3 regions of the Pectobacterium wasabiae CFBP 3304 genome follow, and region 1 is predicted to be linked to each of the others. Evidence: predicted binding sites of a transcription regulator. Region 1 holds the regulator's gene; each other region holds the start of a gene.
What was found. The regulator PurR, encoded in region 1, represses purine synthesis genes. The targets are predictions, from matches to a motif close to CANGCAAACGTTTGCNTG.
Positions count from the first base shown of each region.

Region 2: purE (5-(carboxyamino)imidazole ribonucleotide mutase) is a predicted target of PurR. The motif match lies at 1,486-1,503, and genes of this name have one in related genera.
Region 3: guaB (IMP dehydrogenase) is a predicted target of PurR. The motif match lies at 978-995, and genes of this name have one in related genera.

Region 1 covers NZ_CP015750.1:4,562,913-4,565,119, forward strand. Annotated here, with positions in the region: gene A7983_RS20730 (C40 family peptidase) at 1-160, shown strand, start outside; gene cydH (cytochrome bd-I oxidase subunit CydH) at 259-348, opposite strand; gene purR (HTH-type transcriptional repressor PurR) at 739-1,764, shown strand; gene cfa (cyclopropane fatty acyl phospholipid synthase) at 2,073-2,207, shown strand, end outside.
Region 2 covers NZ_CP015750.1:333,976-336,182, reverse strand. Annotated here, with positions in the region: gene purK (5-(carboxyamino)imidazole ribonucleotide synthase) at 1-876, opposite strand, end outside; gene purE (5-(carboxyamino)imidazole ribonucleotide mutase) at 873-1,382, opposite strand; gene lpxH (UDP-2,3-diacylglucosamine diphosphatase) at 1,561-2,207, opposite strand, start outside.
Region 3 covers NZ_CP015750.1:407,987-410,193, reverse strand. Annotated here, with positions in the region: gene xseA (exodeoxyribonuclease VII large subunit) at 1-885, opposite strand, end outside; gene guaB (IMP dehydrogenase) at 1,057-2,207, shown strand, end outside.

The DNA of each region.
Region 1 (2,207 bases):
TGGGGCAGCCGATCATGTCGGGGTTTATTTGGGAGAAGGCAAATTTATCCAGTCGCCGCGTACAGGCTCAGATATTCGTATCAGCAAACTGAGTGAGGACTATTGGCAGGAGCACTATGTTGGAGCGCGGCGCGTGGTGACACCACAGACTATTCGTTAAGAGATAGGGGCAACCTACGTCGAACAGCAGTGATGCAGACACGTTTTATGCACCACAAACGTGTCTGCGTGCTTAACTAATGCGGAAGCACCGAGCGGTTAGTTCAGCACCGCAACAAAGCTAAATGCGATGATCACGGCCAACGAGCCAACGGTTGTCAGCAGAGACATCTTCAGATTTGTATCCATAAACCACTCCTTATTAGCGAACAAGTTTCATCTGAAACTTCCTCTGAAAAAAAGACACCACCATTTGCAGCAGAACCCACAGGGCAGTTAAAGCCACAAATAATAGGGTTATTACGATTCTTTCATAATTCTAGCGAAAAATCTCCGACGAATGCATCACTAATAGTATAAATTAGCCCTTTCACTTTCATGATAAATCGGACACAATCCGCTGTTTATGAAAGCGCTGCGTATCAGTCGAAAAACGTCAAGCCAGATCCCTTCGGTATAACATTCGGCACTCTCCTTCTGAAATCCTGTTTTTTAGCTTAGAAGAAGAACTTTAAACGTAGGCAAACGATTAACAATATACTTACGTCTGTAACAGGTAAGTTCAGGAGTCATTTTTAGATGGCAACGATTAAAGATGTGGCAAAACGTGCTGGCGTTTCCACCACAACCGTATCGCACGTGATTAATAAAACACGTTTCGTCGCCGAAGAGACTAAGGCAGCCGTCAGGGCAGCAATCAAGGAATTGCACTACTCGCCCAGCGCCGTCGCCCGCAGCCTCAAAGTTAATCACACTAAATCTATCGGCTTGCTGGCCACATCCAGCGAAGCACCCTATTTCGCTGAGATCATTGAAGCAGTCGAAAACAGTTGTTATGCCAAAGGCTACACGCTGGTGCTGTGTAATTCTCATAACGACATCGGCAAACAGCGCGCTTATCTCTCGATGCTGGCGCAAAAACGCGTCGACGGCCTGCTGGTCATGTGTGCCGAATACCCGCCAGAACTCTTGGGCATGTTGGAAGATTATCGCAGCATTCCCATGGTCGTCATGGACTGGGGACAAATGCACAGCGATTTCACCGATACCATCATCGATAACGCCTTTGAAGGCGGCTATATGGCGGGTCGCTATCTGATTGAACGCGGCCATCGGGATATCGGTGCCATCCCAGGAATACAAGAGCGCAACACGGGCAACGGACGCTACCTTGGCTTTTTAAAAGCGTTGAAGGAAGCCGACATCGCCGTGCGCGATGAATGGGTCGTGCGAGGCGATTTTGAACCGGAATCCGGTTATAAAGCCATGCATCAGATTCTCGCGCAAAAACAGCGGCCCACCGCCGTATTCTGTGGTGGCGACATCATGGCGATGGGTGCCATTTGTGCGGCAGACGAATTGGGGTTACGTGTACCACAGGATATTTCGGTGATCGGTTATGACAATGTGCGTCACGCACGGTTCTTTACACCGGCACTAACCACCATCCATCAGCCGAAAGAGCGTCTGGGCCAATCCGCCTTCTCTATGTTGCTGGATCGTATTACCAGCAAGCGCGAAGATGCACACGTCATTGAAGTGCATCCGACGCTGATTGAGCGCCGCTCGGTTGCCGACGGCCCGTTCCGCGATTATCGCCGCTAACCTCGACAATTCAACACACACGATTTTCTTATACCTATCCGCTTTCCCTCTCTGCTTCAGCCAATTCTCTTGTATATTGGCTGAAGCGACTCTAAACTGAACTTTGCGTTTCAGTTTCACTGATAAAACCCAAAATAGTGATGGCCGCACTTCGGTAAACAGGTACGCATTTTTTGCCAATGGGCACCCCGTTTACGCGCAAATTTCTTCTTCATTTTTCTCTGGTGACAGCCGATACATCGGCTGCGGTAAGTGCTGTCCAGGTATGTTTTTCCATACTTTCACACGTGAAAAATTTAGGAGACATCATGGGTACACCTTATGCAAAAGAACAGCGTAGCCATACCTCGCCCTGGTTCAAAATCATGCAGGAAAGGCTAACCGCTGCGGATATCACCATTAACGGCTCTCGTCCTTTTGACATCCACGTGATCAATACCAGT
Region 2 (2,207 bases), 810 kb from region 1:
GATATTCACATCGGTTCCGATCAAATTGACCATCACCGACGGTGTTTCGACGACCGGAACCGGCAGCGGCAGATCCAGAATGGCGCGCAGGTGGAGTTCAAACTGGCTGATCGATGCGCCATTTTGTGTCCAGTGTCCGCTATTGTGTACGCGTGGAGCCAGCTCGTTAATGAGTAAGCGATCGCCGACAATAAAGCACTCCATCGCCATCACGCCCACATAGCCTAGCGCATTCATAATCGCAGACAGCATCTGCTCAGCCTGCTGTTGCAATTGCAGATCAGGTTGAGGGAAAGCTACGCTGGTACGCAGAATACCATCCTGATGCAGGTTATGGGTTAACGGGTAGAATACACATTTGCCGTGCGTATTGCGGGCGGCCACCAGCGAGACTTCGCCAGAAAAATTAATCCCTTGCTCAACGATGCACTCGCCGTAACAATCAGCGGGCAGCGTCTGCTGTTCTCCGTCACGCAAGCGCCATTGCCCACGGCCATCGTAACCGCCGACGCGGCGTTTAACGATCGCGAGTTCACCTAATGAGGTGAAAACGTGTGGCCATTCATCGGCGCTGGCCAGCAATTGCCAGGGCGCGGTTGCCAGATTCAGCGAGTCTAGCAACTGCTTTTGCGTCAGGCGATCGGCCAGACGTGGGAAAATGTCGCGATTCGCAAACGCCGTGTGTTCAGCCAATTCGCGAGTGAGGGCGGTTTCTGGCCAACGTTCGATCTCGGCGGTAATCACACTATTATGAAACGGAACCGATTCTGGTTCTGCATCCAGCCCTACGGGGTAAACCGCAATACCTAACGGTTCGCCAGCCTGTCGGAGCATTCTGCCTAACTGACCATTGCCTAATACGCAGACCGGCTTCATGCCTCCTCCCGCGGATCGGGATGAGAGAGTACATCATCAGTTTGCGCTTGACGCCAGTCCGCCAGTCGGGTGGCGATGCCTTTATCATGCAGGGCGAGAATTTGTGCGGCCAGCAGAGCGGCATTCGCTGCGCCCGCCTTGCCAATTGCCAACGTGCCGACCGGGATACCGCGCGGCATTTGAACGATGGAATACAGGCTGTCTACACCGCTCAGCGTTGAGCTTTGTACCGGCACGCCGAGCACAGGAACCAGCGTTTTCGCTGCCAGCATACCCGGCAGATGTGCTGCGCCGCCTGCACCCGCGATAATCACATCAAAACCATGTTGTGCCGCCTGCTCAGCGAAGCTGAATAGTTTATCTGGCGTCCGGTGTGCGGAAACGACTTCGGTATGAAAAGGAATGTTCAGCGTGGTGAGGATTTCCGCAGCAAACTGCATAGTGGCCCAGTCACTCTTTGAACCCATGACGATGGCAATTTTAGCCGGGGCAACGTTGGATGACATGCCTGTGACGCTCCTGTAATTGTACGTGTTCGTGACGATATTGCGTCGGCCAGACAGAGAGGGTCTGGCGTTGAGGGCGTAGAGCATATCACGCCATTATGGTGAGGAAAACGGTTGCGTATGCGGAAATACACGTAAGATTAAGTGAGCAATTGTTAAGTCAATGGTAGGAAACGCATTAAAATGGGAAGGAAATCAGTTCGATATTTTGCGGTGTAACCGTAATCATCGACCCTTCTTCATGCCAGGCACCGAGAACGGCACGACGGCCATGAGATTCTCCGAGAGAGACCTGATGAATCGCCGGCCGATGAGTGTGGCCGTGGATCATCGCTGTCACCTGATGATGCCGTAAACGTTCAAGCACAGCATCGTGATTGACATCCATAATCTGCTGCGATTTTTTCTGATTGGCCTGCTGGCTGCTGGCGCGCATTTTGGCAGCAATCTTCAGGCGAAGCGATAAAGGTAATAGCAGGAACAGTCGCTGAATCAGTGGGTTGTGTACGCGGCGGCGAAATTTTTGATAGGCCAAATCGTCAGTACACAGCGTATCGCCATGCAGGATGAGAATCTTTTGACCGTAGAGATTAAGCACCGTTTCCGTCGGCAGCAGCGTCATTCCGCTCTGTTTGGCGAAACGCTTGCCGATCAGAAAATCACGATTACCGTGTACGAAATAGCAAGGGACGCCACGCTGATGTAATGCATACAGTTCAGCGGCGATGGTTGCGTGCAGCGGCTGCGGATCGTCGTCACCAATCCAGGCATCGAACAGATCGCCAAGGATGTACAGCGCATCAGCATGAATCGCATCATGACGTA
Region 3 (2,207 bases), 890 kb from region 1:
CTCTCGATTGCGCTGGGCAAGGTAGTAGTCCATCGCCATTTCCAGACGTTGACGCTGGGACTGGACTTGGCGCAACAGCTCAAGTTGGTTACGACTTACTAACTCGGCAGCGGCGGACGGCGTAGGTGCGCGCAGGTCACCGACGAAATCGGCAATGGTGACATCGGTTTCATGGCCGACGGCGCTGACGATCGGAATGCGACTGGCGAAGATGGCGCGAGCTACGCGTTCGTCGTTAAAGCTCCAGAGATCTTCCAGCGAACCGCCGCCGCGCCCAACAATTAATACGTCACACTCATCTCTCAGGTTAGCCAGTTCGATGGCGCGGACAATCTGTAGCGGCGCTTCCGCACCTTGCACCGACGTGGGATACACGATAACCGGCAGTGACGGATCGCGGCGCTGTAACACCTGCAAAATATCGTGCAGGGCAGCACCGCTGGTTGACGTAATCACACCGACCTGTTTGGCGGGAGAAGGGAGCACTTGCTTAAACTGTTGGTCGAACAGCCCTTCGGCGGCGAGACGCTGCTTAAGCTGTTCAAACTGTTGCTGTAACAGGCCGTCGCCAGCAGGCTGCATGCTTTCCGCCAGTAGCTGATAGTCGCCACGGGGTTCATACAGCGTAATGCTCGCACGAATAAGCACCTGCTGACCGTTTTGCGGTCGGAACGTCACTTTACGGTTGCTGGTGCGGAACATCGCGCAGCGCACCTGTGCACGCTCGTCTTTCAGCGTGAAATACCAATGGCCGGATGAGGGCTGAGAAAGGTTGGAGATTTCGCCGGAGAGCCAAATCTGGCCCATTTCCATTTCCAACAGTTGTCTGACCGTCTGATTAAGGCGGCTAACGGTAAAAATTGCAGAGGAGGGAAATTGAGACATTGTGAGCCAGATCAAATTTTAAAACAGTCACTTAATTGATCGATACTACCTACCTGAAACAGGTAATCAAGCATTTTAGTAAAATAATGCTGGAGGCAACCGATTACGCTCTGTATAATGCCACGGCAATATTTTATCTATTCTTACATCCACCTTGGTGAGATATTGCCCATGCTACGTATCGCTAAAGAAGCACTGACGTTTGACGACGTCCTCCTGGTTCCTGCTCATTCTACCGTTCTGCCTAACACTGCCGATCTGTCCACGCAGTTGACGAAAAACATTCGCCTGAATATCCCTATGCTGTCCGCAGCGATGGATACCGTTACCGAATCCGGTCTAGCCATTGCGCTGGCGCAGGAAGGCGGTCTGGGCTTTATTCACAAAAATATGTCGATTGAGCGTCAGGCTGAAGAAGTTAGCCGCGTGAAAAAACATGAAAGCGGCGTTGTGGTCGATCCACAAACCGTCACGCCAGAAACGACGCTGCGTGAAATGAAAGAACTGACCGAGCGTAACGGCTTTGCAGGTTACCCTGTCGTAGCAAAAGACAACGAACTGGTCGGTATCATTACTGGTCGTGACGTGCGTTTTGTTACCGATCTGGAAAAACCGGTTAGCGCGTTCATGACGCCGAAAGAGCGTCTGGTCACCGTTAAAGAAGGCGAAGCGCGTGATGTCGTGCTGCAAAAGATGCACGAAAAACGCGTTGAAAAAGCGCTGGTGATTGACGACCAATTCCACCTGATCGGTATGATCACGGTAAAAGATTTCCAGAAAGCAGAACGTAAACCGAACGCCTGTAAAGATGAACACGGTCGTTTGCGTGTAGGCGCGGCTGTTGGCGCTGGTGCTGGTAACGAAGAGCGTGTTGATGCACTGGTTGCCGCGGGCGTTGACGTACTGCTGATCGACTCCTCACACGGCCATTCCGAAGGTGTATTGCAGCGTATTCGTGAAACACGTGCTAAATACCCAAACCTCGAAATCATCGGCGGTAACGTTGCAACGGGCTCCGGTGCGAAAGCGCTGGTTGAAGCTGGTGTTAGCGCAGTGAAAGTCGGTATCGGCCCTGGTTCTATCTGTACCACCCGTATCGTTACTGGCGTGGGTGTACCACAGATTACTGCGATCTCCGATGCGGTTGAAGCGCTGGAAGGTACCGGCATTCCGGTCATCGCCGATGGCGGTATCCGTTTCTCTGGTGACATCGCTAAAGCTATTGCAGCCGGTGCAGCCTGTGTCATGGTCGGCTCTATGCTGGCAGGTACGGAAGAATCCCCGGGTGAAATCGAACTGTATCAGGGGCGTTCATTCAAATC